3 regions of the Brucella pseudogrignonensis genome follow, and region 3 is predicted to be linked to each of the others. Evidence: riboswitches for the same ligand, from Rfam matches in the RefSeq annotation. Region 3 holds a riboswitch; each other region holds the start of a gene.

Region 1 (10,815 bases), on a different contig from region 3:
CGCGCAAGCGCACCAATCAGCACACCCATGCCGATCATGCCACAGCCCAGCACCGCAACCGTATCACCAGCCTGAACGCGTCCACGTTCGACCGCATGAAAACCTACAGAAAGCGGCTCAACCAGAGCCAGATGACGTGGCGCCAGGCTGTCATTCAGAATGAGCTTTTCAGCCGGCAGCACGATCTGTTCAGCCAGTCCGCCATTCTGTTGCACACCGAGAGTCTTGTTGTAACGACAAGCGTTTAGACGGCCTTTGCGGCAAGACGAACACTGACCGCAATTGGTGTAAGGCAGCACGATAACGCGTTTACCCTTGGCATATGCCGGGCTGACGCCCTCAGCCGCCTCGACGATTTCGCCGCCGATTTCGTGACCGGGAATGCGTGGCAGTTCCACCAGCGGGTTAAGCCCCTTGAACGTATTCAGATCGCTGCCGCAAAGCCCCACATGCTTCACGTCCACCCGGACATGACCGGGCAAAAGCGGTGCTTCGGGAATTTCGGCGAAACGGGTTACATTTTCGCTCTCGATACGCAGAGCTTTGACCATCAGAATATTCCTGTCATTTTAATTACATGAGGCAGATCAGGTTACGGCGCCGACCTGCCAAGGCACGAATTCGTTATCGCCATAGTCGTAGATTTCGCTCAGTGTCTTCTTACCGGAAGCCACCGCGATAATGTGCTCGAAAATGCGCGTCCCGGACTCTTCAATGGTTTCATCGCCAGTGACGATGCCACCGCAATTGAAGTCCATATCTTCCTTCATGTGCTCGTACATTTCGGAATTGGTCGCGATCTTGATGCAGGGCGCTGGCTTGAAGCCCGAAACCGACCCTCGTCCTGTGGTAAAGCAAATCACGTTACAACCGCCCGCCACCTGCCCGGTCACGGCAACAGGATCGTAGCCCGGCGTATCCATGAAAGTGAAACCCTGTTCGGTTACGGTTTCAGCAAATTCATAGACAGCCTTGAGAGGCATAGAGCCGCCCTTGGCAACAGCACCCAGCGACTTTTCAAGAATGGTGGTCAGGCCACCGAGCTTGTTTCCATGCGATGGATTGTTGTTCAGCTCGTCACCGTTGCGGGCCGTATAATCGCGCCACCAGTCTATGCGCTCAAGCAGCTTTTCCGCAACCGCAGGCGTAACAGCGCGACGTGTGAGAAGATGCTCCGCGCCATAAATTTCCGGTGTTTCTGAAAGTACGGTCGTGCCGCCATTGCGCACGATCAGATCAGATGCATAGCCCAGAGCGGGGTTTGCTGAAATACCGGAATAGCCATCAGAACCACCGCATTCGAGTGCCACCTTGAGCTTCGACAAAGGCTGGGGCGTGCGCTTTGCAGCATTCACCAGCGGCAGCATATCCTTGATCTCGGCAATCGCATGATCGATTGTCTTGCGCGTACCGCCATGCTGCTGGATCGTCATGGTGCGCAGGCGGGCGCCCTCTTCCATGCGATAATGCTCCATGATCGGCGCAATCTGGTTGGTTTCACAGCCAAGCCCGATCAACAGAACACCGCCGAAATTTGGATGTTTTGCATAACCCTGAATGGTGCGCGTCAGCAGACGATAACCTTCTGACTTGGTGTTGAGCGCACAGCCGCTGCCATGCGTGAGTGCCACCACGCCATCGACGTTTTCAAATCCATCCAGACCACCCATGCGGTTGAAGTAATCCGCAATGTAGCGAGAAACGGTCGCAGAGCAATTCACCGATGAAATGACACCGATATAGTTGCGCGTACCAACGCCACCGAAACCGCGATCATAGCCCATGAACTGGCGGCGCTCCGCTTCCGGCAGCATACCGCGTTCTTCAATATCGACCGAGAACTGATGTTCATGCTCAGATGGTAGCATTGCGAGATTATGCAGATGCACATGCTCACCCACCGCAATATCCTGCGTGGCGACACCAATCACCTGCCCATATTTGTGCACTTCCTTACCGGCTGCGATAGCGCGCAAAGCAACCTTGTGGCCGCGCCCGATCAGATCTTTTGCAATCACATCGCCAAGTCCAATCGGATCGCCGGCACGAACCGAAATACGCGCCACCGCCACATCATCAGACGGATGCAAGAGGATTACCGGCGTCACAGCTGAAACAGCCTTGTCTTTCATTTTTCTGACCTCACTCCCAAGATCGCAACAGCGCGAAACACGAGCCCACCTATCGGGGCTCATTCTCCATCCATCGCTGCTTTGATGTATCCAGATGCGTGCGCATCGCTGCCTGCGCCAGAAGCGGATCCCTCGCCTCCAATGCAGCATAAATCTTCTCATGTTCCGCCAGAGCAAATGCCCATGTTTCCGCATTCTCATAGCGGGTGCGCATTTGCGCGGTCAGCGGACTATGTCGCTCGTCAAACAAATCACGCACAATGCGTTCAACAACCGAATTGGCTGATTGCTCAGCAATGATCAAATGAAATTGGCGATCCAATTCAATCGGCTTACGTTCAGCTTCAATCTGTAGCCGCATCGCATCAAGATTACCGCGCAGACGCTCCAGCGCCTCATCTGTAATTTGGCTGCAAGCCATAATCACCGCACTGCCTTCGATCAGCGAGCGTGCCTGCATGATTTCAAGCGGGCTTTCGCCAATCGAACCGCCTTGCGCTGGAAGCCGCGTTTCTTCAGCCGCAACATAGATGCCAGAACCCATGCGGATTTCGACATTGCCTGCAATTTCTAGCGCAATCAGTGCTTCACGTAAGGAAGGGCGCGACACGCCCAGCTGATGCGCAAGTTCACGCTCAGCGGGAAGCCTGCTTCCGGCCGGAAAATGTCCCTCGCGGATCAGCAATCGGACCCGGTCGGCAATTTGCTGGTAAAGCCTCCGTGGTTCAACGGAGCCAATATGCTCGTTCATGCTCTCTCCCAAATTGGCCTTACCATATTTTGAAGATGCAAAAAGTGCAATATTATCTATCTTATTGTAACTATTGTATATTGTCGTTTATGTCAGTTTTGTCGCACCATGCTTTAGTTGGCTTTAAAAGAGTGGCTTGACCAATTTTACACACTGGCGTAGCTATTTCACGACAATCTAAGGGAGGATTACATGACCGATCAGCCATCGATTCTACAGTTTGGAACCAGCCGTTTTCTGCTCGGGCATGTGGATTTTTTCATTTCCGAAGCCCTGGCAAAAGGCAAGGCCATCGGCACAATTGCCATTGTTCAGACCACATCCAACCCTGAAAGCGCACGCCGCATTAGCGCGCTGAACAGTGGCGAGGGCTATCCGGTCATCATTCGCGGATTGCGCGACGGCAAGCCCGTTGATGAAAAACATCAGGCAAAAAGTGTAAGCGCCGCCTATTCCGCTCACTGCGACTGGCAAGCCATACGCTCCCTTGCCACTACAGTGCAGGTCATCTTGTCCAATACGGGCGACAAAGGTTTTGAGTTGGATGCTGCTGACGATGTTTCCCTGCTGAGCGAAACTGACCGCTTACCGAAAAGCTTTCCCGCGAAACTGCTTGTGCTGTTGCATCATCGCTGGCAGATCAATCCAAATGCGCCGATGTCGATTTTTCCATGCGAGTTGATCTCGCGCAATGGCGACAAGCTGCGCTCGATTATTCTTGATCTTGCGGAAAACTGGAGCCTGCCGAAAGCTTTCACGCAATGGATTGAAAGTAAATGTTTTTTTGCCAACAGCCTCGTTGACCGGATTGTATCGGAACCAATTGATCCGGTTGGCGCCATTGCCGAACCCTATGCGATATGGGCCATTGAACAGACAGACGGGCTCACGCTTCCCTGCACGCATCCCGACATCGTCGTGACGGACAATCTTGCGCTTTATGAGCGCCTAAAGCTCTATCTGCTTAATCTCGGCCACACTTTCATTGCCGAGCAATGGCTGAACGGCAACCGTCCAAAGGACCAAATCGTGCTGGAAGCCATGAACGACGACACAATCCGCAATGAACTTGAAGCGCTTTGGCGCGAAGAAGTCATACCGGTCTTTGCCGCTGATGGCCTCGGCGAACAGGCTGAAGCCTATGTTATTACCGTTCGCGAGCGCTTCCTTAACCCGTTCCTAAAGCACCGCATTGCGGACATTGCTTCAAACCACGCAGAAAAGAAGCAGCGCCGGTTTGCACCGATCATCGCTCGCGCAAATGAACTCGGTCTGAAACTAAGCCAATCTCGTCTTAATTCAGCGATGAAATAAGCAAAAATAAAACTCTAAAATCGCTTTATCGTCACGACCATGCCCGTTGTGACGGAACTGCTTCGCATAAAATAACGACGACATCCAAAAAAGATGCCGCCGCTCTTTATAAATATAAATGTAGTTAAAAATAATAATGACAGCTCTTAAATTTGGTTCCGTCCCCTTCAGAATGAGCTTATCATAAAATGCTGGCTCTAAAAAAGATGCTGCGAAAATAGCTGCATCTATCATATCAAAAACAGCGAATATTGAAGCATAGAATTAGTATTTACTAAAATAATCGACATGCACATTTTTTAAAAGTCAAGAAAACAACAATTAAAAATGAGCAGTTTGATAATATGACGTTTCGCCTATAGCAGCATCGTAAATAATATGTAAACGGAGTGTCAACAATATTACCCTCACATTCACGTGAATAAGTTAAATAGAATCAAAAAGTTTAAAAGCTAAATTATATAATTATAATTTAGCTTTTATTTATAGTTTTAATTCTCTGCAACGGTGAACAACTCTTCAAACCGCGTCTTTGCGCGCACCGGAAACTTCACATCACGATAGCTTTGCGGAAGCTCGGCTTCGCCAACCTTAATCAACATCACCATGCCCATGCCGTAATGCGGCGAGCATTTGATACCGTAGAAACCCGCTTGATCGAAAGTCACTTCGATCTCTTCATTGATCTTACCCTTAAAGCCCGGATTGCCCTCTGGAACCATCCCATCGACTGTCGCTGCGTTATGGCTCTTATGGGTCGCAATGAATTTCACCTTGTCGCCCGGCGCTAACTTCAAGAAGTCGGGCTCGAAAACCATTGAGCCTTTTTCACCGCGGTTCATCATCTTGACTTCAAACGTTTCAGCCAAAGCTGGAAATGCAGAAGCAACCAATAACGTGGCGGCCAGGAAAAATCGTTTGCTCATTGTCTTGCCAATCATGTTTATGCGGATTGTTTCAGTTCAAGATTAAGATAGCTCGGTTTACGATAACGAATATGACAGCCATCCATACCTTCATATTCATATTTTACTTCAACCTCAACGCCGAATACCTTGCGGATACACTCAACCCGAAGGACATCACGCGGCGTTCCTAAAGCAACGAGCTGCCCTTTATCCATGACCGCAATGCGATCGCAAAACATCGCCGCATGATTCAAATCATGGAGTGCCGCAACCACCGTCAACTTCTGGCGGCTCACAAGGTCAAGGAGTCCAATCTGGTGACCAATATCGAGGTGGTTCGTCGGCTCGTCCAGCAACAGGATTTGCGGCTCTTGTGCCAGCGCACGTGCAATATGCACACGCTGCCGCTCGCCACCTGAAAGCGTATGCCAGTAACGTTCTGCGAGATGCGCCATATCAACATTGGCAAGCGCACGATCAACGATCATATCGTCTTCGGAGGACCATGGAGAAAGTGCGCCGAGATAAGGAGTACGTCCAAGCTCGACTGCTTGTCGTGCAGTTATACGGTCAGTCGTACCTGCCTGCTGTTCAACCAATGCCAGTTGGCGTGCAATCTCCCGGCGATTGAGCCTATAAATAGGCATTCCGCCCAGCCTTACCTCGCCAGAACGGCTGCGGCGAACTCCAGAAAGTAGCGACAAGAAACTGGTTTTACCGGAGCCATTTGGTCCAATAATGCCGAGAAATTCGCCTTCTTTTACGTCGAGCGATACGTCTCGCAGGATCTCGACACCGCCTGCCGACCAGCTAACATTATGCGTTGAAAGCATCATGATTGCGCCCTCCTCTGCCCAAGAAGGAATGCAAAAGCCGGAGCACCGAACAGAGCTGTTATGACACCAATTGGCAAAACCTGCCCCGGAATGATGATGCGAGAGAGAATATCGGCAACAATCATAAAAGTTGCGCCTATGAGTGCTGAAGCTGGCAACAATCGCCCGTGACGGACGCCAACCACCATACGTGCCGCATGAGGAATGACGAGCCCGATAAAGCCAATCGATCCCACAATGGAGACCATAACTGCCGTCATCATGGCACTAACACCGATCAATACGGCATAGACGCGACGCACAGGAATGCCAAGCGATGCAGCCGATTCCGAGCCAAACGTGAATGCGTCAAGCGCACGCGCATGCCAAAGACAGATTGCAAGCCCCACAATACAGGCTGGTAGCGCAAGCGTCACATCAGGCCAGCGCACACCTGAAAGATTGCCCAGCAGCCAGAACATAATGCCGCGTGCCTGTTCCGCATTGGCAGCCTTGGTCACGATGAATGAAGTAAGCGCGTTAAAAAGTTGCGAGCCTGCAATGCCAGCAAGGATGATTGCGCTGTTGCCCCGCCCTGCTCGAAGTGCCAGCAAAGAAACAAGCGAGAACGCAATAATCGCGCCGATGAAAGCTCCCACCGAAAGCGAAAGCATACCAGCGCCTACACCGAGGATTGCAACCGCGACGGCACCTGTCGACGCCCCGGCTGAGATACCTAGAATATAAGGATCAGCCAGAGAATTTCGCAGCAGTGATTGCAGAACCACGCCAGATATTGCAAGAGCCGCACCGCAACAAGCCGCGACCATTGCACGGCTTAAGCGATAGCTCCAGACAATGCCTTCATCAATCGGTTCGAGCGGATAACCCGCATTCCAGACGCGGTTAGCAATAGTCTTTGCCACCACGTCGAGAGGTATAGACGTTTCGCCAATGGCAGCGCCCAGCCACAGCGCGCCGAGCAACAAGACAAGCGCGAGAATGCCAAAAAGCACCCTGCTGCTTGAGCTTCTCGCATTTAGAATTCCGGCTGTGGCTGAGCGTGTTGTCACTTGTTCAGGCCTGAATCTGCAATGGCATCAGCCAGTGTTTCAATGCCTTCGATGGTACGAATAGTCGGGTTCATCGCCTGTGCATCCATATCGAATACATGGCCATCCTTCACCGCAGGCATGAGGCTTGCAACCGGATCAGTCTTCAGGAACTCCCGTTTCACGGCAACATCATCAGCAGGGAAACGGCGACGATCCATAGTTCCAGCGACAATTATAGTTGGATTGGCCTTGGCAATGGTTTCCCAACCAACGGTCGGCCACTCTTCTTCACTATCAATAATATTATTGATGCCAAGTGTTTTCAGAATATAAGCTGGAGCACCGTTCTTTCCCGCAACATAAGGATCAATGTCGAGTTCTGCACTGGAGAACCAGACAACAGCCGAAAGCTTGCCATCGGCAGATGCGATCTTTTTACGTGCTGCGTCTTCACGTGCTTTCAAATCAGCAACAACTTTCGCGCCACGGTCCTGCACGTTGAAAATCTGCGCGAGCTCATCAATTTCCTGATAGACCTGATCCATGGTGAAAGCGTCATGACGCACGCCATCACCACCATCCGAATTGTCTTTTCCGATGCAATCGGCCGGAGACGTATAGACAGGAACGCCCAATTCTTCGAACTGCTCAGCCTTCGCAACAACGCCCTCTGGTCCAATCTGCCATTGGAACTGATTGGCAACGAGGTCAGGTTTTTCGGCCAGAATGCTCTCAAAGCTCGGATCATTATCCGCGAGACGCTTTACCTTGGCATTGGCTTCTTCGTAGCCCTTGAGAACAGGTCCGACCCACAAGGCCGTACCAACCATTTTATCGCCGAGACCCAGAAGATACATTATTTCTGCGCTGCTCTGACCAACGGCAACCGCCCGTTCTGGTGCATGTTTAAACGTCACGTCGCGCGCGCAATTTTTCAACGTCAACGGATACCGCGTTTCGGCTGCTTCAGCTGCAAAACCAGTTACGAAAAGACTTGCAGCGCCAACCATTGCGCCAAACGGCAACTTGCCGATGAGTTTCATTTGAATCCCCGAAATGATGTGAGAAAAGCCGTATCAAACGGCGGATGTGATCCGGCGCGTATAGAGAACGGACATATCCGGGGATATGAATGACAAAGGGAAGCGACGTCTTGCGACGTTTATAGCTGTCATAACCAACTCCTGCACCGGGCATCCCCGCCCGTGACAATGGACTACGTTAGACGGCAGGTCTCCTGGCTCACGAATATTCGCTGTTCATCTGCCTTCCCGAGCTAAACTCAGTGGCATGACGCTTGCAGCGTCACGAGGATGAACGGCAATCCGCTTACAGTTGCGGGGGCAGCCACGGTCTCGGTCCCTTTTGGGTCGCCCTCACCGTGTTCCCTATTAATCCCCTTCGCTCTCGGTCGGGGAACCGTCGTAACTCTATTACGTTCTGATATCCGCCAGGTCAAGCAACTGGAACCATTAAATCATCTATAAAAAATTGCTTAGGCTTTATGCTAATGAACGAGCGCTTACACAGTCACACGCTAGCGAATTTTAAATCCCTTTTATAACCGCCAGGTTAGGAGCCTTTACCTTGGGAGAGGTGTAGGTTTTTGGGGAGAGCTATCAAAAAAGATAGCAGCAATCGCAAGTGCAGCGTCGGCAGAAGACTAAAAAGTTTGGCACCTGCGGAACCGGGTGACGGCTGGGATAAGACCGCGCTCACCATGCGCAGCAAGTTACAGGCCGAAAAGAGTTCCGGCAGCGTTCAGGTTCTCAATGCTCCCGGTGCTGGCGGAACAATTGAGCTGGCGCAGTTCGTCAATCAAAACAAGGATGATCCAAGCCAGCTCATTGTCGGCGGCTTAGTTATGGTCGGAGCGACCTCGACCAACAATCCCCCTGTTAATCTTGACGCTATTATGCCGATTGCGCTCCTGAGCGGTGAATATGAATCCATCGTGACTACATCATCTTCCGACATTCAGAACCTTGGTGATCTGGTTACAAAGCTGACAGCCGATCCTGATTCAGTTTCACGGGGCGGCTGCTCATCAGCGCGCGGTACCGACCACATTACGGCGGGGCGTTTTGCAAAAGCTGTTGGTGTTGATCCTACAAAAGTGAACTACATCGCATTTTGCGGCGGCCGTGAAGCGCTTGCCGCAATCTTCGAAACTCAGGTGACTGTCGACATTTCCAGCGATGAGCGTATTAAAGGTATAGATTCACCGACCTTCAAGGAAGGTGGCGTTGATCTTCCTATCCAAAACTGGCTCATGGTGGGTGCAGCAACCGATATTACTGCGGAATAATAAGCGGGAATCAAAGCCAAGGTTGATAAGATGGTGAAGTCTAAATCCTGGAAGAAAGCACTCAAAGATAATGGCTGGGCAGACACCCATCTTGCAGGCGATACCCTCAAGGAGCAGCTTAAGAAAGACGTCACCGCGAAAGGAACCTTACCCAAGGATATAGCCTTGTAAAATTACAACCACCGAAAAAGTGGGAAAGCGCGGTTTGGACTTGCTTCGGAAAAGTGGAGAGTCATTTTTCGACTATGCGGCCGTTCATTGGAAGTGAGCCGGGCTCAAATAGTCAAGTGAAGAATGACGGCTGACGGAATTGTAGAAGCCCTCGATATATCGGGCAATAGCTATTTCTGCATCTTGCCTTCTATGAAATATCGTTCTCCAAATCAGCTCTGATTTTAACATTTTGAAGAATGTTTCCACCATCGCGTTATCGATATGGGATTCCACTTTCTCAACACTGCCTAGCACCACTTTGGCAGATTAACCAACGATTAACGATGATCGGCCATCTTTGGCCCCTTAAAAGGGGTGTGATGGATGGTGGAGCGGAATATTGCACTGGCGGATTGGTTGAAGCCGTTTGTTGAGAAGCTAGGTCACAAAAACGGCGGCAGATATGCCGGTATATGTTTTGGGCCTGATCGGACTGGGTGATCGCAAGAGTATCGAGCCGATGGCGGAACGCATTGCGCCTGATCACTACGATCGTCTGCATCATTTCATCTCGGATGGGATTTGGGACGTCAGTCCGTTTGAGACGGAGCTGGCTGTACAGGCTGACAGAATAGTCGGAGCCTCAGACGCCTTTCGGGTGATCGACGATACGGGTCTACCGAAGAAGGGTGATCATTCGGTGGGGGGCGCCACAATATGCTTCGATGCTGGGCAAACGCGCCAATTGCCAGACGTTGGTATCGCTGACGTTAGCACGCGAGGCGGTTCCAGTTCCGGTTGGTTTGCGACTGTTCTTGCCGGAAAGCTGGACCAGTAACCAGGATCGGATGGTGAAGGCTGGCGTCCCCGAGGAGATGTGCTTATCCCCATGGTGTCGCCCCGATTTTTCCGGTTTCCGGTCACGGCAGGCCGCGCAAGCATTCGATCCCTGACACCCTGTCGAGGGCGGCCGAAGCGATCCTGGAAGGAGGTCAGTTGGCGTCGCGGAACGAAAGGTCGCCTGACAGCGCACTTTGCTGTGCTCCGCATTCGGATCGCTGATGGTAGTCCGCACCGTATCTTCGACAAGGGACAGCAACATATGCCGGGCGAAGCAGCGTTAAAGCAGCTGGCAACTGCCATCAAAGCCCGATGGGTCTGCGAGCAGGCGCATCAACAAATGAAAGAAGAACTCGGCCTTGATCACTTCGAAGGCCGATCATGGCAAGGTCTGCATCGACACGCGCTGATGACAATGATCGCTTATGCCTTCCTTCAACATCAGCGCCTACACCAAGTCAAGCGGGAAAAAAACCAAGAGGCACGGCCCGCCTAAACCGACACTGCCAGCCATACGACACGCAGTCATGAACACCCTC
Region 2 (10,815 bases), on a different contig from region 3:
CAGTTATTTGCTGACCCGCCTTTTGGCATAGATCAGCAATGTTTGAAATAATCAGGCTGCATTTTCGTGGCTGATAAACTTGCGGAAACGCTCGGATTTTGAATTTCCGAACACCTCTTCAGGCGCGCCGTCTTCTTCGACAAGACCCTGATGCACAAAAACAACGCGATTGGACACATCACGGGCGAAACCCATTTCGTGCGTAACGACCAGCATGGTGCGGCCTTCTTCTGCAAGCCCGCGCATAACGCGCAGCACTTCACCGACCAGTTCCGGATCAAGCGCCGAGGTCGGCTCATCAAACAGCATAACTTTTGGCTTCATGGCGAGCGCACGCGCAATGGCTGCGCGCTGCTGCTGACCACCAGACAAATGCGCGGGGTAGAAATCGCGCTTGTCTGCAATGCCAACCTTGGCGAGCAAAGCTTCCGCTTCTTCCACGCACTCGATACGCGAACGGCCCTGCACATAGATCGGTGCTTCAATGATATTTTCGAGAATGGTCTTGTGCGACCAGAGATTGAAGCTCTGGAACACCATGCCAAGTTCAGAGCGGATGCGCGAAACCTGTTTTTTATCTGCCGGATACGCTTCGCCCTTTGAGTTCTTCGCCATGCGAATAGTCTCGCCCGAAACAGTCACAGTACCAGACGTCGGCGTTTCCAGCAGATTGATGCAGCGCAGGAACGTCGATTTGCCGGAGCCGGAAGATCCAAGGATCGAAATCACTTCACCTTCGCGCGCTTCCATAGAAATGCCCTTGAGCACTTCGTTGGCACCGAAGCTCTTGCGCAGATTTTCGACTTTCAGAGCCACCGGTGATGTTGGAGACACAAGTTTACTCACGATGATTTTCCTTCGGTGGCGGTTTTGACGACGGGCTGGCGCAGATAGGGCGTGAGCTTATATTCAGCAAACATGAGGACACGTGTCAGAATGAAATTTATGGCGAGATAGATAGCGCCCGCAATCACGAACACTTCAATCGCACGATAAGATTCTGCGATCAGCTTGGCGGCTATGCCTGTTACTTCCATCAAGGTGATGATGGAGGCCAGCGACGTCGCCTTGACCATGGAGATCATTTCATTGCCATAACCGGGAAGCGCCTGACGGATGGCGAGCGGCATGACAATACGGCGGAAACACGTGAAGCGAGACATACCACAGGCTTTGGCCGCTTCGATCTGACCACTTGGCACGGACAAAAGGCCACCGCGGATGATTTCACTGGCATAGGCTGCATTGTTCAAGGTGAGCGCAATGATTGCGCACCAATATGGTTCGCGCAAGATTGGCCACAGGAACGAATAGCGCACTGCCGGAAACTGGCTAAGGCCGTAATAAATAATGAATATCTGAACCAGCAGCGGTGTGCCGCGAAAGACAAACACGTAAAGACGCGCGATCCAGTCGAGAACTGTAACGCCCGAAAGACGCATCAATGCAAAAAGCAAGGCCAGAACCGCGCCAAAGACAATCGAGCTTACCGCAAGTTGAAGAGTCAGCGGCACGCCGCCAATCATCTGCATGAAGGCTTCTGAATAGAACTGCAGGTTCATGATGCCCTCCGGACGCCGCGTGAGAAGTGGCGTTCAGCCTTCTGCAAAATGGTGCCGGAAACGGACGAAATCAGCAGGTAAAGCGCGCCAGCTATGAGGTAGAAGTTAAAGGGCAAGCCAGTCGAGCCAGCGCCGATCTGTGCCTGACGCAGAATGTCCACAACACCAACAACGGAGATCAGCGCCGATTCCTTCAAGGCAACCTGCCAGACATTGCCAAGCCCTGGCAGCGCATGGCGCAGCGCAAGCGGTGCAATGATGCGGCGGAACTTGAGCGCTTGTCCCATGCCGCAAGCAGAGGCTGCTTCAAGCTCACCTTTGGATACCGCCCGAAATGCTCCACGCAGCACTTCGGTATGGTGAGCACCACAGGAAATGCCGATGGCTAGAACGCCTGCAAGAAACGCCGGAAAGCCAATAAAACCTTGCGCACCAAAGAAACGGCCAATCGCTGTGACTGCGGCACTGCCGCCGAAATAGAACAGATAGATCACCAGAAGATCGGGAATGCCGCGAATGATCGTGGTGTATGCATCTGCAACACCACGTAGCGTCCGTCCGCCGGAGATTTTGGCCCATGCTGCGAATACGCCAATGATCGCGCCAAGCAGATAGCCCAAAACGGACAGCGCGACGGTGACGAGCACCGCCATCATCAGCACATAGCCCCAGCCATCAGGCCCGAAGCTCAGAATATCGAGAAAAGCCTTCATGATGCCTCAGGCTGTGTGGGGGATAGGGAAATAAACGTCATCTTGTTTGCCGGGTGTCTCATTAGGCTGGTGCTTACTTATCCGAAACAGGCAAGGCAGGTTGAACATTATCAGGGATCGGATTCACAAAAACAGCACCGTTCAATGTCTTTACATGATCTTGCTTGGCTTTATCGATCTGCTCCGGGTTGCGGAACAACTCTATCGCAGTGCTGCCCATAATCTTCGCCGCATGCGCCATGCCCTTATGCGCCGCGGGCAATTTACCCTGTGCCACCATCTGCCACGAATGCAGCGGCGTACCAATTGCACAAGTTACACCGCGCATCTGAACCGTTGGAACGACCCAGCTTACGCTGCCCACATCTGTAGAACCAACAAGCGAATTATCCCCCTTATAGGGCTCATAGACACCTTCGCAAAGTGCAATTTCAGCATTTGGTTGAACACCAAAACGGCGAAATGCATCGGAGATGTCTTCTTTGGTCAGTGTTGCCTGAAAGCGCTTTGCCGTTTCGCGATCCTGATCATCAAAAACCGGCGGACCAAGGCGATCAAGCTCTCGCTGCATCAATTGTTCCAGCGCTGGATTGCCAATGAGATTGGCATCACCGCTGACAATCTCGCTTTTGACCGTGGTTTCCGTCATCAAAGCCGCACCCTCCGCGATCTTTTTGACGCGCTCCAGCAGAACCTGCATCTGCGGCAGATCGAGCGCACGGATCAGATAGCGCACGCTGGCTTTCGCCTGCACGACATTGGGTGCAAAACCGCCCGTATCAGTGACGGCATAATGGATGCGTGCGGATGACGGCATATGCTCACGCATATAGTTCACACCGACATTCATCAGTTCCACGGCATCGAGCGCGCTGCGCCCCAGATGCGGAGCGGATGCAGCATGCGCTGCTCGGCCTGTGAAGTTGAAATTGATTTCGTTGCAAGCCAGTGAAACCGGATCATTAACACCCGCAAATGGTGCCGGATGCCAGCAGAAGGCAATATCGACATCATCGAATAAGCCTTCGCGCACCATAAAACCCTTGGCCGATCCGCCTTCTTCGGCTGGGCACCCATAATAGCGAACCCGTCCCTTGATACCATGGGCTTCTAGATAATCCTTGACTGCTGCCGCGGCCAGAAGCGAACCGGAGCCAAGCAGATTGTGGCCACAACCATGCCCGTTGCCGCCAGCTTCAATCGGCTGCTCTTCCACCACACCTGCAAACTGGCTCAAACCGGGAAGCGCATCAAATTCGCCAAGAATAGCGATGACCGGACCATCTTCACCCGCCTCGCCCATCACGGCAGTCGGCAGGCCAGCAATACCACGCTGAACACGGAAGCCTTCGGCTTCAAGCTGCGCCGCATGCGCGTCGCTCGATTTATATTCTTCGTAATTCGTTTCAGGGTTATCCCAAACCGTATCGCTCAGTTCGAAATATGCAGCGCTTTTCGCGTCAACAATGTCCCAAATGTCGTGGTGATTTTTCAACTTGGCTCTATCGCTCGCGGCTCATATTTTCGGACTTGCGGGAGAAGAGGCAGGTCAAGGACAGTAAGAAGACCAGGATACAACTCCCCATTTCGCCGAATTTTTATGGCTGAAATGTCTTGTCTGACTTCTATCACAGAAGAGAACGCTCCTCCCGAGCTGTACCTAGAGGTACTCCATATGAATGGCAACAGATATGAGTAAAATTGAACAAAACACACAGCGCAACCAACATTTTGGTTGGCAAAATTATCCATATTGAAAAGAAGCCGTGGACTTTGCAGGAATCAGCTTTACCAAAAAAAGCCGTATGACGGTGTCATACGGCATTCCAGGTTTCATCAGATCAGACTTAGAAGTCCCAGTCTTCGTCTTCGGTCGCAACAGCCTTGCCAATCACATAGGAAGAGCCGGAGCCAGAGAAGAAGTCATGGTTCTCATCGGCATTTGGCGAAAGCGCCGAGAGGATTGCCGGGTTGACCTTGCAGGCCTCCGCCGGGAACAGGGCTTCATAACCAAGGTTCATCAGCGCCTTGTTGGCATTATAATGCAGGAACTTTTTGACATCTTCAGTCAAACCGACGCCGTCATAAAGCGCTTCGGTATAACGCACTTCATTGTCGTAAAGCTCCAGCAACAGATCAAAGGCAAAATCCTTGATCTCCTGCTTCTTGGCTTCATCGAGTTTCTCAATCGCGCGCTGATATTTATAGCCTATATAATAACCATGAACGGCTTCATCGCGGATGATCAGGCGAATGAGGTCAGCCGTGTTGGTGAGCTTTGCGCGGCTTGACCAATACATCGGCAGATAAAAGCCCGAATAGAACAGGAAGCTTTCCAGAAACACGCTGGCGATCTTCTTCTTGAGCGGATCTTCGGCGTTGTAATTCTCCAGGATAAGCTGCGACTTCCTTTGCAGGAATTCGTTTTCTTCCGACCAGCGATAAGCATCGTCTACGTCAGGCGTCAGGCACAGCGTCGAGAAGATTGACGAGTAAGACCGCGCATGAACCGCTTCCATAAACGAAATGTTCGACAAAACAGCTTCTTCATGTGGCGTGGAGGCGTCATCCATCAGTGTCACAGCACCGACGGCGTTCTGGATCGTATCCAGAAGCGTCAGGCCCGTGAACACACGGATGGTGAGCTGCTTTTCTTCGGCTTTGAGCGTTTCCCACGACTGAATATCGTTGGACAGCGGCACTTTTTCCGGCAACCAGAAATTGCCAGTCAGACGGTTCCAGACTTCGAGGTCTTTGTCGTCTTCGATCCGGTTCCAGTTGATGGCGCGAACCACAGCCGGCTTTTTCGCATTGTCTTTTTTAAACTGCATATTCATTTGTCTCTACCTTGATTGGGATCGCGTGAGATTCTGGCTAAGGCGTGCCGAAAATGGTGGGGTTCGAGAACCGGAGCGCAGCGTACATAAAGTACGTGAGCACCGGCTCCCGCATGACGCCGAAAAGTTGCAGACTTTTCGGATAAGATCATGCGGAAAAACTTCTAACGCCATTTAGAGGCCGCCAGAGCCTAAATATCCGCGATCCTAAAGGGCGCAGGAAACGCAGCCTTCTACCTGCGTACCTTCGAGCGCCATCTGGCGCAGGCGGATGTAATAAATCGTCTTGATGCCCTTCTTCCACGCGTAAATCTGCGCCTTATTGATATCGCGCGTGGTGGCGGTATCACGGAAGAAAAGTGTCAGCGAGAGACCCTGATCGACATGTTGCGTCGCCGCTGCATAGGTGTCGATGATCTTTTCCGGGCCAATCTCATAGGCATCCTGATAATATTCAAGATTGTCATTCGTCATGAAAGCAGCCGGATAATAAACGCGGCCAATCTTGCCTTCTTTACGAATTTCGATCTTGGAAACGATCGGATGGATCGAAGAGGTCGAGTGGTTGATGTAGGAGATCGAGCCTGTTGGTGGAACGGCCTGCAAGTTCTGGTTATAAAGTCCGCCTTCCATGACGGATTTTTTCAGTTCCTGCCAGTCTTCCTGCGTCGGGATCGCAATACCCGCATCTTCAAAGAGCTGGCGCACCTTGTCGGTTGCTGGCTCCCAGACCTGATCGGTATATTTGTCGAAATATTCACCCGTCGCATATTTCGATTTCTCAAAGCCCTTGAACGACCTGCCCTGCTCGACCGCAATGCGGTTGGAAGCGCGGACAGCGTGATAGGCCACCGTGTAGAAATAGATATTGGTGAAATCGATGCCTTCTTCCGAACCATAGAAAATGCGTTCGCGCGCGAGATAGCCGTGCAGGTTCATCTGGCCAAGGCCAATCGCATGGCTTTCGTCATTGCCACGGGCAATCGAAGGCACCGAACCGATATGGCTCATATCTGCAACAGCTGTCAGGGCACGGATAGAGGTTTCAATGGTCTTGCCGAAATCCGGGCTGTCCATAGCTGCTGCGATGTTGAGCGAACCGAGGTTGCAGGAAATATCCTTGCCAAGATGCTCATAAGACAAATCATCATTGAAGATGCTGGCTTCGCTGACCTGAAGAATTTCCGAGCAAAGATTGCTCATCGTGATGCGGCCGTCAATCGGATTGGCGCGGTTCACCGTGTCTTCAAACATGATATAAGGATAGCCGGATTCAAACTGAATTTCCGCCAGCACCTGGAAGAAGTCACGCGCGTTGATCTTCTTCTTGCGAATACGGCCGTCATCGACCATTTCGCGGTATTTTTCGGTGATCGAAATTTCGGTCATCGGCACGCCATAAACGCGCTCAACGTCATAAGGCGAGAAGAGGTACATATCCTCGTCGTTCTTCGCGAGTTCGAACGTGATGTCCGGGATCACAACGCCAAGCGACAGCGTCTTGATGCGGATTTTTTCGTCTGCATTTTCGCGCTTGGTATCGAGGAAGCGCATAATATCCGGGTGATGGGCGTGCAGATAAACCGCGCCCGCGCCCTGACGCGCACCAAGCTGATTAGCGTAGGAGAATGAATCTTCGAGCAGCTTCATCACCGGAATAATACCGGAAGATTGGTTCTGGATTTGCTTGATCGGCGCGCCGGCTTCGCGAATATTGGTCAGGCTCAGGGCCACGCCGCCGCCGCGCTTTGAAAGCTGGAGGGCGGAATTGATGGAGCGACCAATCGATTCCATGTTGTCTTCAACACGCAACAGAAAGCACGAGACGAGTTCGCCGCGCTGCTTTTTGCCCGCGTTGAGGAAGGTTGGCGTTGCTGGCTGATAACGGCCTGAAATAATCTCATCGACCATTTCGCGCGCATGCTGTTCGTTACCGCGGGCAAGGGCTAACGCCACCATACAAACGCGGTCTTCGTAGCGCTCGAGATAGCGCTTACCGTCAAACGTCTTCAGCGTATAGCTGGTGTAATATTTGAACGCGCCGAGGAAGGTCGGGAAGCGGAATTTCTTGTCATAAGCATGATCGAAAAGATCACGCACAAAATTGAAGGAATACTGATCCAGCACTTCCTGTTCATAATAGCCTTCATCCACCAGATAATCGAGCTTTTCACGCAGATTATGGAAGAACACAGTGTTCTGGTTGACGTGCTGCAGGAAATATTGCTGCGCGGCCTGGCGATCGCGATGCAGCTGAATCTTTCCCTCGTCATCATAGAGGTTCAGCATGGCATTCAGCGCATGATAATCCAGCGACGTCTCCGTAAGCTTCTGCGGCTTGCCGCCCGATGCAGCGCCAGATACTGGGGATGACTCTTGCTTTTCCGAAGCGGCGACCGTCTCGCGCTCACGGGTCAGGGTTGTGTCTGCCGTGTCCAAAATCGTTCCATCCCGTCTTTAACATTGTCAATGTCTTCATCCGTTCCCAACAACTCAAAGCGATAGAGGTAGGGAATCTGACATTTTTCCGAAATTATTTTGCCTGCAAGGCCAAAGCCTTCGCCGAAATTGCTGTTCCCGGCGGCGATAACACCGCGAATAAGCGACCGGTTCTCAACATCGTTAAGAAAGCGGATGACCGGCTTGGGAACAGCGCCTTTCGCACCACCACCGCCATAGGTTGGTGTCACAAGCACATAAGGCTCGTTCACCCGCAACAGGCCAGCATCGTCATCATGGTTTTCCAGCGGAATGCGCTTTGAGCGCATCCCCAGACGCATCACAAAACGATGCGTGTTTTCCGAACGACTGGAAAAATAGACGATCTGACCCATAACAAACCCCGGCAGTAGTTGAGGCTTATGCGAGCGAGCTGATCATATCCGGGCGGAACCCGGCCCAGTGGGATTCACCAGCAACAACAACCGGCACCTGTCGATAGCCAAGACCCTGAACCAGATCATATGCATCGCTGTCTGCAGAAATGTCGATGACAGCATATTCAATGCCCTGACGATCAAGCGCGCGGGTGGTGGCGGTGCACTGGACGCAAGCTGGCTTGCTATAAACGGTGACGTTCATTTTTTCCTCACTGGGGATAGATTGGGAAGGATTACAAACTGGAACAAAGACGCAAAAAACCGCACGCATTGCAAAATGCGCGTGACAAAAACTATAATTAAGAGGTAGCACGCTCTAAGCGCGCATCCTGTTCTTTAGCCCGTAAAGGGCGGACCAGAACTGGCCAGTTTTGAATTCCTGTTCGACATGCTTTTCACCCCGAAGCTTTTGAGGGGATATCCAGGGCGGCAAAAGACGCGGCAAAAACTTTGCCAACATTCTATCACGCACCAACCGACACCCCGCCCGTTGACGTTCTTGTTCAAGGCAGGTCTCCTGGCTCACGACTTAACGCCTTTGCCCACCTTCCCGGTATCACCCAGTGGCATTCGGACATCGGCTAACCGCTTACAGTTGCGGGGGCAGCTACGGCTTAGCCAGATCCATCATGGATATGGTGCACCGTATTCCCATCTTCGCTTCAATTCTCACGAATCGTAAGAACCTTGAACACAATATATAGTATCTGAAGTTAAAAACTCGTCAACGGATAGACGGATCAAATTTATTTAATGTTGGCTAATTTGAGGCTTGCCTGTGAATAGCAGGGATATCTACCGCTTCTGTCCACAGATCGGCGGAACCTATTAGGGACTGCCCATCTTGTGTGGGATTCGCCAAAGCTCTGCAGCCAGATAGCCATCGCTGCACACAATATATAGTGCCATTTCAGGCAGCGGAGCATATCAAGCCAGATGGCAGCTTTGCCGCATTTAGAAAATAAATTCCAATCAAAGACCCAACATTCAAATGGCATTAACAAGATCAATGACTTGGCTGCCTTCACGTCAGACCTCGAATTGAATCGATTGAAACCACCGCCTCTTGAACGAAGGGATAATTTGACAGCAATGCGTTTTATCCTGTATCGATCAGTTAAATCCTGAACATTGTTCAATATATTGAACAACTAAGAAGAGGTCCTCCCAAGCATCTCTTCAGACGACCGGTGCGCCGGCTGCATCGGGAAACTGTCGGTCTGGCTTTGCAATACGCGAAAGCCAGACCGGGTGAAACCCAGCGCCTTTGTGCCGGCGAGGTATGAGAGACCTTGGCTCTGGGAACTATGAACAAGGGTGGAAATAATGACTGTAGGTATCAAGCCATTTTCTTTCGACACGGTCGGCTCAATGCATGTCGAGTGGGAGGGCGCAAAGCGTCTCGGCGAAATTCTGGGCGAGCGTTTTTCGGAACGTAAAATCCTCATCGTAACCGACAAGGGCCTGCACAAAGCTGGCGTTCTCAACGAAGCCCTCGCTTCGCTGGAAAATGCAGGCTTCAGCATCAGTATTTTTGATGCCGTTGTTGCTGACCCGCCAGAAGCTATTCTCTTTGAATGTGTAGAACAGGCCAAGGCAGCTGGCAGCGACATTGTGCTGGGCCTCGGCGGCGGTTCCTCAATGGATATTGCCAAGCTTGCTGCCGTACTGATCGTCTCCGAGCAGGAATTGTCCGAGCTTTATGGCATTGGTAAAGTTCAGGGCACACGTTTGCCGCTGATCCAGATCCCAACGACAGCTGGCACCGGATCGGAAGTGACCAACATCACAATCCTGACGACTGGCGAAACCACTAAGATGGGTGTCGTTTCCCGCCAGCTCTATGCAGACTTTGTAATTCTGGATGCGGAACTGACCTGCGGTCTGCCAGCACTTCACACCGCAGCCACCGGCATTGATGCGATGGTTCACGCGATTGAAGCTTACACCAGTCGCATCAAGAAAAACCCGCTTTCCGATGCATTTGCGCGTGAAGCGTTGAAACTCCTGTCGGCCAATCTCGTTGCAGCCTGCGAAAACGGTAAAGATCGCCATGCCCGCGAAGCCATGCTGCTTGGCGCAAACTATGCCGGTCAGGCCTTCTCGAACTCGCCGGTTGGCGCCGTTCATGCTCTCGCCTACCCGCTCGGCGGCCATTATCATGTGCCACACGGTCTCTCGAATGCGCTGATGCTCGGACCAGTCCTGCGCTTCAACATGGCGGGGGCTGCTGAACTCTACGCAGAGCTTGCAGACCTGCTTCTTGGCAAGTGGGATGGCACAACTAAAGAGCGTTCGGCTGCATTCGTTGATTATATGGAAGACCTGATGAACCGCTCAGGCGCACCACGCCGTCTGCGCGACGTTGACGTCACTGAAGAAAGCCTCGAAACGCTTGCACGCGATGCAATGCTTCAGACACGTCTGCTGGGTAACAACCCTGTTGATGTCACAGAAGCTGACGCGCTGGCACTTTATCGCGAAGCATTCTGATCCAACAATCATAGTTAAAAACAGTATCCCGGGAGAGCAGGCATGAGTGCCGCTCTTCTGGAGTTTTGTTTCGTTTTTTCGGAGTAATATCTTGAGCACTGAACGCATCGACGGTCAGGAGCAGCCATATTGGCCTGCCGGACCGTTTAAAATTCGTCTGCCTTTCGTTCATTATAAATTCGAGTGGCCTGATTATTGTCAGGGTTTGCTGATGTGTGCGGTCGATCTGGCCGCCATTCCATTGATGGCAGAACTGCTGGGCATGCCATTTGAAGTGGCGCTAGCAGTCGTCGTTCTCAACGGCCTATTTTACCTTACCCATCACCTGCTT
Region 3 (10,815 bases):
TAAAAAGCAAAGCGTTCGATTTGCTCTACCGCGATCTTGCGGCCTTCAGCCTTTTCAATAATCGCTTCAAACTCACCAAAAATCGCAGGCGTCTCGCTAGGGCACTCCATGACAGCCGCAGGCAGATCGACAAAGTCATCAAGCGGCAAAAGCGACAGAACAGCCTCTGCGACGTCAGTTGCGCTGATGCCCGGCAGATCGATCACCTGAACGCCAGAAGCCTGCGCAGGATAATTGGCGTCAACGATAACCAGATCATCGCCATGGCCCATATCCGCAAGCACTTCGAGAAGGGAACCGGTCAGCAGCGGGTTTATATTTTTGAGCATTGATGAATTCCGAATGATGAATTTTAATTTGCGCACCCTATCTGAAATTCGGCTCAAAATGCAAACGCCGACTACATGAGCCGGCGCTTTTGTTCAGCTATTGAAGAACGCTTGTTTTAGTCGGCAGTTGCTTCAATATTGATCTTATCGAGGATCGACATCGGATCTTGAGAAACCGCAATCATTTCCAATGCACCGATACCGCGCTCAGACTTGGATTTTGCAGTCACTTCAAAGCTCTTCGGCTTGGCCAAAAACGTATTGAACGCCGAGATTACACCTTCAAGCTGTGGCTGATCGGCAGCAAGTTCCTGCAAGACAGCACTCGCAATGAGTGTGAGTGTGCTGCGTGCTTCTTCAACAGACATGTCGTTTTCGTCTGCATAGAGCTTCAGTCCTTTTTCAGCGAGACCTTCATTTTCCACCTTCAGCTTCACTTCACGCGCTTTAAGCCCCAGAAGCGCAACCTGAGCAAGCACCTTGTCACCAGAGAAAAACTCCTTAGAGAAGCCACCCATCAGACCAGACATGGAAATCTTACCCATATCTTTGCCGCTTAGAGAAATGTCCTTAATGATAAGGCTCTGCGTCGGCTCGTCCCAGTTCGCTTCCACGTTTGAAGAAATCGTGACGCGCTCATAACCAAGCTTGCGAAGCTGCTGATAGATTTCTTCGCTGCTATCCGCTGGCACAGGCAAAGACATATCTTCATAGGCAATACGAATATCAGACGGAATACCATTCACTGGCTTATTCAGTGCGACTTCATAGCTTTTAACGCCAATTTTCAAGCGATGCGGCAGGCCATCAGGCTTTGGCACCGGATTACCGTCTTCATCCTCAATATCGATATCATCATACGCGTTATTATCATAAGGAAGATCGGCTTCGATACCTTTGACAACGATTGTCCCAAACTCTGGCAGCATGGTCGTGAACGGGAAACTCTCCATTTCCTCTTCGTTCAAAGCGGCAAACTTCGTTATCGCTTCTGCTGAAGGCGCCCAATTGAAGCCCTTAAGCGAAAACTCGTCTAACTTGAAATAATCCTTAGCGTTACCAGCTGAGAAACCGGTGAGCGACATATCAAACTTCTTATTGTCAAACGCCATCGACATTTTTTCGATGCTACCCTGACCCTTTTCAGGATCGCCGGGCTGGATCTTCATGCCCAACAATTCGACGTCGCCCTTACCAATCGTATCAAAAAGACCAATCAGACGGACAAAGAACTCTTTGCGCTCTTCAGGCGTTAGCGCATCAATATCCTTAGCAGTTTCAAGTTTCTGCAAAGTCTCCGTCAACGGCTCCGCTGGCAGACGCATCGTGAAACCATTGCTACGGATTTCAGCATAGCTAAAATTCGATTTCGTGCTTTTGATCACGATATCTTTTGCAGAGAATGGCCCATAAACCGGCTTGGCTTCAGTATCGTTTGGACCCGCAGCTTCAGTGTAAAGACGTGCGATGAAAACACCGTCAATATCTTTGCCCTCTGAAACGCCGATCGTGCCCGTCATGCGCTCTTCTTCAATCTTGCCTGCCTCATTCGGCAATGACAGATCGAGATCAAAGGTCGCTCCAGACGAGGTATACCGCGCCACGTGACCATTCACGATATCTTCAAACATAACATCCTTGTAGGACGTCTTCTGTTCCTTATCGTTCAGCATCTGAAAGACATTGATTTCAGGAATAGACATGCGTTTTGCAGAAAAACGACCAACGCGCTCGGCAAGGGTCAGTTCGCCATTCCCAAAAGTATCGCGCAACATTGCAATGTCGAAATCGGCGTCCTCAATAAGAACACTCGGCAGTGCGATTTTGAACTGCGCAACTTCAGTTTTGATGTCCTTGGCGTCCAGCATGCCATTCAGGAACAGGATTTTTGGACGACCTTCAATCGAACCAATTGTAATATCCTTGCCATCTTTAAGAGGCAGGACGACGTCAGTCAGCTTGATATGACCAAGGAAGTCAGCTGAAATTGAAGCAGCTTTACCGCCACGCCGTTCAAGCTGAGCATTGATCGTCTTTTCGAGTGTAATCTTGTATCCGACTGCACCTGCAGCGGCGATGGCGATGACTGCTACGGCTGCCCAAAGCGCCTTGCGTCCGCCTTTGCGTTTTCCGCTCGTTGCCTGCTCCACGATTTCTCATCCTTTCAGCGCAATTTCAACGGTATCTGATGGGCAATTGGTTAATCACAAGAAATTGTAAGAGCAAGCAGGATTGGCCGAAATTTGGGATTTTTGACCATGCGGTGGAAAAATGCCCGCAATTTTACAAATTTATTCAATGAAAACTGTAAAAATCTAGCCTAGTCGTTTGCGCGTATGCAGAACGAAATCATCATCGATTTTCAACAACTGCCCATCGATTCCATAAACATCGTTGAGCAAATGAGGCGTAAGAACCTCTTCCGGCATGCCATCTGCAACGAGTTTTCCCTGATCAAGAACAATCAGCCGCGTGCAATATTTTGCAGCCAAACCAAGATCATGCAGCGAGGCGATCACTGTCTTTTTCTCGGCGGCTAGTCCCGCAAACACTTCCATCAATTCAAGCTGATGCGCGGGGTCGAGCCCAGCCACCGGCTCGTCTGCCATGATGATAGGTGTATCCTGCGCCAAAACACGCGCGATCAAAGCGCGCGCTCTTTCACCACCCGATAATTCATTGGCAGGGCGCGACGCAAACTCTGCCACACCCATACGCTGCATTGCTATTGCAATGGCAGCTTTATCGCCCTTATCCAAACCGGCAAAAACCGGTTTCAACGCCGAGCGTCCGAGCGATACCAGCATCCGCACTGTAACAGGCCAGGCAACATCTCGCTCCTGCGGCAGATAGGCGATTGCTTTAGCACGGTCAGCGACGTGCATGCGTCTCAAATCGGAACCATTGAGCGAAACAGTGCCTAATGAAGGCGTCAGGCCAAGCACAGCGCGTAGTAGGGTTGTCTTACCCGCACCATTCGGCCCAATGAGACCGATAAATTCGCCTTCACGCACCTTAAAACTGACAGCTTCAAGAACGGCTTTGTGGCTGAGTGACACATCAAGGTTTTTAACGGAGAGCATAGTCATACCAATCGCCTCCGATATTTAAAGACCAGCCACAGGAAAAACGGAGCGCCGATGATTGCGGTCAGCACACCAAGTTTCAATTCGCGCCCCGGCATGATAACTCTCACAAGAACATCGGCAGCCAGCAACAATGCCGCCCCACCAAAGGCGCTGCAAACCAGCAGTCGCGATGGTCTCGCGCCAACCAGCGGACGCAACAAATGCGGCACCACAAGCCCGACGAAACCAATTGCACCAGCTACTGCAGTCGAGGCACCGACACTGGCCGCAGTGCCGAGGACGGCCATAACCTGAACGCGGGAAAGATTAACACCCATACTGGCGGCAGCATCCGATCCTAGTGTTAGACTATCCAGGGCACGCCCCAGCGAAAACAGCATCACCCAGCCAATGAGGATAAATGGCGCTGCAAGCCACACATGCGTCATTGAACGATCAGCCAGAGAGCCAAGCATCCAGAACACGATTTCCATGGCCGCAAATGGATTGGGCGACAGGTTAAGCGCAAGCGCCGTCATTGCCCCGGCGAGACTGGTTACGGCAACGCCTGCAAGAATAACCGTCAACGTTCCGGCATGACGGCCCGCGAGAGCCTTTACCAGAAAGACTGACAGAAACGCACCGAGCAGCGCCAACAATGGCAGAGCCAGCGGGAAAAGCTGCGAAAGCCCGGTATAGATTGCGATCACTGCACCAAGGGATGCGGAGGAACTCACCCCAAGAAGTCCCGGCTCTGCCAGCGGGTTACGCAAATAGCCCTGAAGGGCCGCGCCTGAAAGCCCGAGCGAAGCACCGATTAACAAGGCAAGGATTGCACGTGGCAGGCGGATCTCGCGCATAACCAACACGATCACATCGCCCTGCCCAGCAAAAAGCGCTCGGATACTCTCACCCACACTTATCGATGCCGGACCAACCAGCAGCGAGAGCGCAAAGAGCGCGACGACCAGCAAACCCAGACCAACAAGCAGGAGATAAAAACGGCCAGTTTCAGTCACGCGCAGCCTCCGCGAGTTTTGCGACAGCCTCAACACTGAATGGCCCGCCACACACTGTCAGATTATCGTTGAGCGCCACCATCCGCGTATGGCCTTCAAGAGCACGCAATGCTGGATGCTCGAAATTCTCAAAGGCCAATACAGGCGGTCGCCCGCGCGAACCGCGAACAAGAATATCAGGTCTCTCCATTATCAGCATTTCCAGCGGCAGCATGGCTGAGCCGCGAACGCCTGCCTTGTCTGCAATATTATCAAGCCCTGCCAGACGGATCGCCTCATCAATAAGCGTGCCGCGCCCCGCCGTATAGCTATTGGCATAATACAGCGCCACAGTTTGCTTGCGATCAGGTTTTCTGATCGCCAATAAATCCGCATCCATAGTAGCAATCTGCCGTTCAGCTTCTTCTTCACGCCCCAACAATTCTCCCAGCCGCTTCATATGCGCTTTAATATCCTCAAATGATCGTGCAGGCGCGAACTCTTCAACCCGCACACCCAAGTCACGCAAGAGCCCAACCGTAGCACGCGAAGAAAATGTACCTGCCAGCACCAGATCAGGCTTCATCAGGAAGACTTCTTCTGCCTGTCCATGATTGACTGGCAATCCCTTCGCCTTCTCACTCATCACCGACAAAAGCGGATCACGCGAGAGATAGGACACCGATTGCAACTGCGAGGCATCCGCCAGCAACATCGCAAGCTGATCCGTGCAGACATTAATCGACACGACGCGTTGAGGCCGATCTTCTGCGAATGCAGAATGAAAGCCAGCGAGAAACAGGCCTGCCAGAAGACAAAGCCTGATATTCTTCACAACCGCCTGTTTACACGCCAACATCATCTTCAATCAAAAATTCCGCGTTAGCCCAATATTTATGGTGCGTCCTGGAGCTATGTAACCTGACGTCGTCTGATACTCCTTATCGAAGATATTCTCCACAGAGAGCTTAAGTTGCGACTGTGCATCAAAGTCATAAAGCGCAATGAAATCTGCCGTCACATATGGATTAAGCTTGTTGGTATTGGCAGCATTTGTGAAACGTGAACCGCGATAGAGCAGCCGTGCAGTCAGATCGAGCTTCTCGACCGGCTTGTAGCTAACTTCTGCCGTTGCCTTGACCCGTTCGCGATAAGCCAGATCATTATCACTGTCTTCATCAATCGGGCGTTTCAGATCAATAGAGCCTTTCACGCCCCAGTTCTCATTAAAACGATGAGACAGCGTGGCTTCAAAACCTGTAATGTTTGCCCGGGCAACATTATAGGGCAGATAGGATGGTGCTGTACTTATGATCGCATCACGCAACCGGGTTTGATAAAAAGCCATATCGAGACTGGTTTTATCTGTTGCCTGCCAGTTGAGACCAACTTCATAAGAACGGGATTTTTCGGGTTGCAGATCAGGATTTGCATAACCGGGATAATAAAGCTCATTGAAAGTCGGCGCTCGAAAGCCTGTGCCAAATGACGAGCGCAGCACCAAATCAGGCAAAACCTCATAACTGGCTCCGGCATTGTAAGTCACAACGTCGCCAAATTGCTCATTGTGATCATAACGCACGCCGCCATCAAAGCGTAACGCATCATATTCCAGCGAATACTGCCCGAACACCGCCGCCAGATCACGGCTGGTTTCCGCATAAACCGTCGTGGCATTGACCTCCTCGCGATAGGCTTCCACACCACCCGTCACCACATGAGAAACGCTGCCTGTTTCAAACTGCTTTTCAGTCGAAGCAAAAATGCCATAGCGCTTGGTTTCAAACAGATCAGACCCGCTCACGTTCTTACGGAAATTCCGGCTGTGGTCCAGCCCGGAACTGAGTTCAATCGTCGAAGACCAATCGTCTGTATGCTCAATACGTGTGCCAATTTTTCCATTGAACGCGGTCGTATAAGCCTCGTTAAAAGATGGCGCTGTAGCGTCATACTGGTTACGCCCGCGGGTCAACAGACCATCCGTATAAATCCGGCCCCAGTCGAAATCCTTTGCAAGCGAAAAGTTAAACGCGCCTTGCAGAAATCCGTCACGGTCCGGTTCATAACCAAACGTCCGCGGCTGTTTGAAATTATAGCCCTGCGTGCCTGTCACCGCCGCACCAAACGCATAATCAATGCCGTCTTTGCTTTGGCCTTGCAGAGACGCAAACGCATAGCCACCCCATGGATGCGTAACACCTGTCGTAACACTGCCACAGAAAGAACGCTCACCGCAGGCACCGCCCTGCTTGGTGATGATATTAATCACGCCGCCCATCGCATCCGCACCATATTGCGAGGAATGCGCACCTTTAGCGATTTCAATACGATCAATTGAACTCAGCGGAATATTGGCAAGCGATGTGGCACCAGTCGTGGCCGATGCAGTTCGCACGCCATTGACTAAAACAACAGTCTGTTTTGACGACATCCCGCGAATATAGAGATTGGAAGACGATCCCTGCCCGCCATTTGTGGCAATCGAAATACCGGGATAATGTTGCAGGAGCGATTGCAAGTCGGGCGCTGCCGAACGAGTTATTTCTTGACTGTCGATCACCGTAACGGATGACGTAGAACGCTGCAAAGACGTCGCACGACGAAGCGGTGTGACGACAATCGTATCAAGCACAAGGATATCCTGAGCATTCACGTTCGTCTGAGCGAATGCGTCAAGCGGCATAGCAACCAAAATGGTTGATGCGAGATAGGCCGATAGTCTGAGAATATGCATTAGTTTACTTCCTGCGCGCAAGCGTTGCTTCACCGCAGGTGTCAGAAATCAGGGCGCAAGCACCCCGTCTTTGTCCCACGGCAACATTTCACAATGTCACCGCTACGGACGGCCGCGACTGAACACCCCTCGTGTCAGCCATGGGTGACTGGATGCGGCAGGTCTCCTGACTTCCGGGTCTTCATCAATCCTCCGCCTTCCCGAACACGAATATTCAGTGGCTATGATCGCGATACCGATCATGGGAGGACGACTCTCCGGTCACAGTTGCGGGGGCAGTCTCGGTCTCAGCTCTTCAAATAAGCCTCACCGTGTTCCCTTTTCATCCACCCTCACGGGCAGAACCGTATCCTAGGATGAGCGATAGCAAGGGCACGATAGATTATCAACTGCAACATAATGCCCCTCTGAATCACATTTCGAATGAAGTGATCCAGAGGGTTGAATCATATGAGTTTTTATCTGAGGAAGTCGCGGAAACGGCGAAGCGCAAAGAAGAATAAAACGCTTCCAATAACGATCATGGCGAGCAATTGCGGCCAGACGACACTCAATCCCGCGCCGCGAAACAACACCGATTGCGCGAGCATCACGAAATGCGTGTTGGGTGCAGCCAGCATGATGTTCTGAATGATTTCCGGCATGCTTTCGCGCGGCGTTGTACCGCCCGAAAGAACCTGAAGCGGCAGCAGAACCAGCATCAACAAAAGCCCGAACTGAGGCATGGAACCGGCAATCGTTGCGAGAAAAATGCCAAGGCTTGTGGTCGCAAAGAGCTGCAATGCAGCACCCGCCAGAAACAGTGTCAGCGAGCCATTGATCGGCACGGCCAGAATGCCCTGTACAACCACGATCAGCGAGAAAGCGGTTGCCACCAGCACAACCATACCCATTGACCAGACTTTTGAGACCATGATCTCAAGTGGTGTGACGGGCATAACAAGCAGATGTTCAATCGTGCCATGCTCACGCTCCCGGATGAGAGCCGCACCCGTCAGAATGATGGAAAGCATCGTCACCGACGATATGACATTGGTGATCGCACCAAACCAGCCTTTGTTCAAATCCTGATTGAACCGCGCACGTAAGCCCAATCCAACGACCGCTTCTGCCTCACCGCGATAGCGATTAACAAACTCGTTAACTTCGCTCGAAACAATCGACTGCACATAACCGCCACCCGTAAAGGCCTGACTCATACGGGTTGCATCGACATTCAGCTGGATCGTTGGCGAACGTCCGGCGAGCAGGTCACGCTGAAAATTTGGCGGAATATTGAGTGCAAATGTATCAAGGCCCGAATCCATCCGTTTATCCATCTCATGAGATGAGATGAGTTTTGGCGGCACGAAATATGGCGGATAAAACGCCGTCGTGATACGGCCCGAAACGGGCGACTGATCTTCATCGACAATCGCAATAGCCGCATTGTTGAGGTTTTCAGGCATTGCCTTTGCAGCCGTGTAGATCGCAAGCGTAAAAGCATAAACGATCAGCAGCAAAAGCATGGGATCACGCGCCAGTCCGCGCAGTTCCTTCACACCAAGCTGGAATATGTTGGAAATCCGCATCTCAACCCGCCTGCTTCTTCAGAAGAACAATGCCGAGAACGGTCAGAACCGGTATAGCAATTAGCAGCGGCAGGAATGATCCGGCGAGATCAGAGAAATCGAGCGCCTTTGAGAAAGTCCCGCGCGAGATCGTCACGAAATAAGTCGTCGGATAAATCTTGCCGATAAAGGCGCCCGCCCCCTGCAAAGACGAAACGGGATCGATAATGCCGGAATATTGCACTGCCGGAATAAGCGTCAGCAATGCGGTGCCGAAGATCGCTGCAATCTGGCTATTGATGAAAGTCGAGATCACCAGTCCCATCCCGGTTGTGATGATGACATAGAGCAGCGCGGCTGTGGCATAGGTCAGGAAACTGCCTGTGAAAGGCACACGGAAAATGAACACTGCAAAGGCCGTCAACATCAGGAAATTGAGGAAGGCAAGCGCGATATAAGGCAACTGTTTACCCAGCAAAAACTCGAACTTAGTCACCGGCGTCACATAGAAATTAATGATCGAGCCAAGTTCTTTTTCGCGCACGACACTCAGAACTGCCAGCATAGCCGGTATCATCAGCAAAAGCAGCGGGATAACGGCTGGAACCATCGCTACAAGGCTCTGAACATCCGGGTTATAACGATAACGAATTTCGAGATTGAAATTGCCGACAGTGGCAGCGCTGCCATAAAGCTCGCGTGCTTTTTGTGTCAGCCAATTGGCATGCATTCCCTGCACATAACCGCGCACGGTTTCAGCGCGCGTTGGCATCGCACCATCAATCCAGGCACCAATTTCGACAGGACGGCCACGCGCGACATTACTGCCGAAATTCGGCGGGATCTCAATTGCCAGACTGATTTCACCTTCGCGCATACGCCGATCAAGATCGTCATAATCGGTTATAGGTGCTTTTTCGGTGAAATACCGCGAACCAGCAAGCTGCTGCGTGTAATCCCGGCTGATTGTCGTATCGTCACGATCCAGAACAGCGAATGTAAGATCCTCGACATCGAGATTAATCCCGTATCCAATAACGAACATCAGGATCACAGTGCCTAGAATGGCGAGCGTCGCGCGGATCGGATCGCGCTTTAACTCCAGTGCTTCCCGACGAGAAAAAGCCAGTACCCGCCGGGGATTTGGCAACCAACTGGAAGACGGCTTTTTGCTTTTCTCAACCTTTTCTGGTTGAGCTTTCACCGTCTCCTCAACGTCTTTCTCAGGCGCTGTTTCGCCAATCGCCTCTTCGAGATATGCAATGAAAGCGTCTTCAAGTGTTGCTGCATTGCGGCTTGCTGTGATGGCTTTTGGTGTATCACTGATCAACACCTTGCCAGCATGCATCAAGGAAATGCGATCACAGAGTTCCGCCTCATTCATAAAATGGGTTGAGACGAAGATCGTGACATTATCGTTGCGCGAAAGATCAGCCAAAATTTGCCAGAACGCATCACGCGCAACCGGATCAACGCCCGAGGTCGGCTCGTCAAGAATAAGAATATCCGGCGAATGGATCAGCGCGACAGCCAGCGACAGGCGCTGACGAATGCCGAGCGGCATCGAGTCGGGCAGATCATCCATAACCGCAGCCAAATCAAACCTTTGGGCCAGTTCCTTGATTCTACGTTTGGTGTCTTCTTCCGCCATGCCAAACAGCTTGGCGTGAAGCTCCAAATTCTGATGAACTGTCAGTTCCGAATAGAGCGAAAATGCTTGCGACATGTAACCAACATGACGGCGTATATCAATATCCTTTGGATCGACTTCGCGTCCAAACAGCCTTGCCGTGCCTTCACTTGCTGGCAACAAGCCAGTCAAGACCTTCATCGTCGTGGATTTGCCACAGCCATTGGAGCCGAGAAACCCAAAAATCTCGCCGCGTGGAATACGGAAACTCACATTATCGACCGCAGTAAAATTGCCAAATCGTACCGTGACATGCTCAGCTTCAATAGCGATGCCGGTATCTGTCTGCGTATTGCGCGGCGGCATAACCACTTCGCTATGCCCTTTAGTCAATTCTTCCGGCAAAAGCGCAATGAAAGCCGCATCAAGATTGGGCGTCTTCGTCTTCTCAAGCAATTCCTGCGGCGTACCCGTCGCTAGAATCTGGCCGTCATTCATCGCCACCA

Evidence for each region. A riboswitch is a leader RNA that binds a small molecule or an ion and turns the genes downstream of it on or off. The one in region 3 is predicted to bind cobalamin.
Region 1: it holds a riboswitch for cobalamin, as region 3 does, so the genes downstream of both, RI570_RS16445 (ABC transporter substrate-binding protein) here and RI570_RS02070 (TonB-dependent receptor domain-containing protein) in region 3, are expected to answer to the same signal.
Region 2: it holds a riboswitch for cobalamin, as region 3 does, so the genes downstream of both, nrdH (glutaredoxin-like protein NrdH) here and RI570_RS02070 (TonB-dependent receptor domain-containing protein) in region 3, are expected to answer to the same signal.

What each region holds. Positions count from the first base shown of each region.
Region 1 is NZ_JAVLAT010000002.1:1,104,323-1,115,137, forward strand. Features, by position in the region: gene RI570_RS16410 (zinc-binding alcohol dehydrogenase family protein) at 1-551, opposite strand, end outside; gene RI570_RS16415 (altronate dehydratase family protein) at 588-2,132, opposite strand; gene RI570_RS16420 (FadR/GntR family transcriptional regulator) at 2,182-2,883, opposite strand; gene RI570_RS16425 (mannitol dehydrogenase family protein) at 3,076-4,197, shown strand; gene RI570_RS16430 (pseudoazurin) at 4,689-5,123, opposite strand; gene RI570_RS16435 (ABC transporter ATP-binding protein) at 5,141-5,941, opposite strand; gene RI570_RS16440 (FecCD family ABC transporter permease) at 5,938-6,966, opposite strand; gene RI570_RS16445 (ABC transporter substrate-binding protein) at 6,990-8,018, opposite strand; cobalamin riboswitch at 8,185-8,414, opposite strand; partial or broken gene RI570_RS16450 (Bug family tripartite tricarboxylate transporter substrate binding protein) at 8,604-9,454, shown strand; partial or broken gene RI570_RS16460 (IS3 family transposase) at 9,539-9,715, opposite strand; partial or broken gene RI570_RS16465 (IS701 family transposase) at 9,821-10,772, shown strand.
Region 2 is NZ_JAVLAT010000002.1:122,706-133,520, forward strand. Features, by position in the region: gene RI570_RS11970 (ABC transporter ATP-binding protein) at 52-846, opposite strand; gene RI570_RS11975 (ABC transporter permease) at 843-1,562, opposite strand; gene RI570_RS11980 (ABC transporter permease subunit) at 1,559-2,275, opposite strand; gene RI570_RS11985 (M20 family metallopeptidase) at 2,349-3,770, opposite strand; gene nrdF (class 1b ribonucleoside-diphosphate reductase subunit beta) at 4,123-5,112, opposite strand; gene nrdE (class 1b ribonucleoside-diphosphate reductase subunit alpha) at 5,320-7,551, opposite strand; gene nrdI (class Ib ribonucleoside-diphosphate reductase assembly flavoprotein NrdI) at 7,527-7,946, opposite strand; gene nrdH (glutaredoxin-like protein NrdH) at 7,972-8,193, opposite strand; cobalamin riboswitch at 8,481-8,696, opposite strand; gene RI570_RS12010 (iron-containing alcohol dehydrogenase) at 9,318-10,484, shown strand; gene RI570_RS12015 (hypothetical protein) at 10,576-10,815, shown strand, end outside.
Region 3 is NZ_JAVLAT010000001.1:407,774-418,588, forward strand. Features, by position in the region: gene RI570_RS02045 (RbsD/FucU family protein) at 1-329, opposite strand, end outside; gene RI570_RS02050 (hypothetical protein) at 446-2,479, opposite strand; gene RI570_RS02055 (ABC transporter ATP-binding protein) at 2,645-3,418, opposite strand; gene RI570_RS02060 (iron ABC transporter permease) at 3,415-4,416, opposite strand; gene RI570_RS02065 (ABC transporter substrate-binding protein) at 4,409-5,254, opposite strand; gene RI570_RS02070 (TonB-dependent receptor domain-containing protein) at 5,264-7,129, opposite strand; cobalamin riboswitch at 7,268-7,493, opposite strand; gene RI570_RS02075 (ABC transporter permease) at 7,588-8,700, opposite strand; gene rbbA (ribosome-associated ATPase/putative transporter RbbA) at 8,702-10,815, opposite strand, start outside.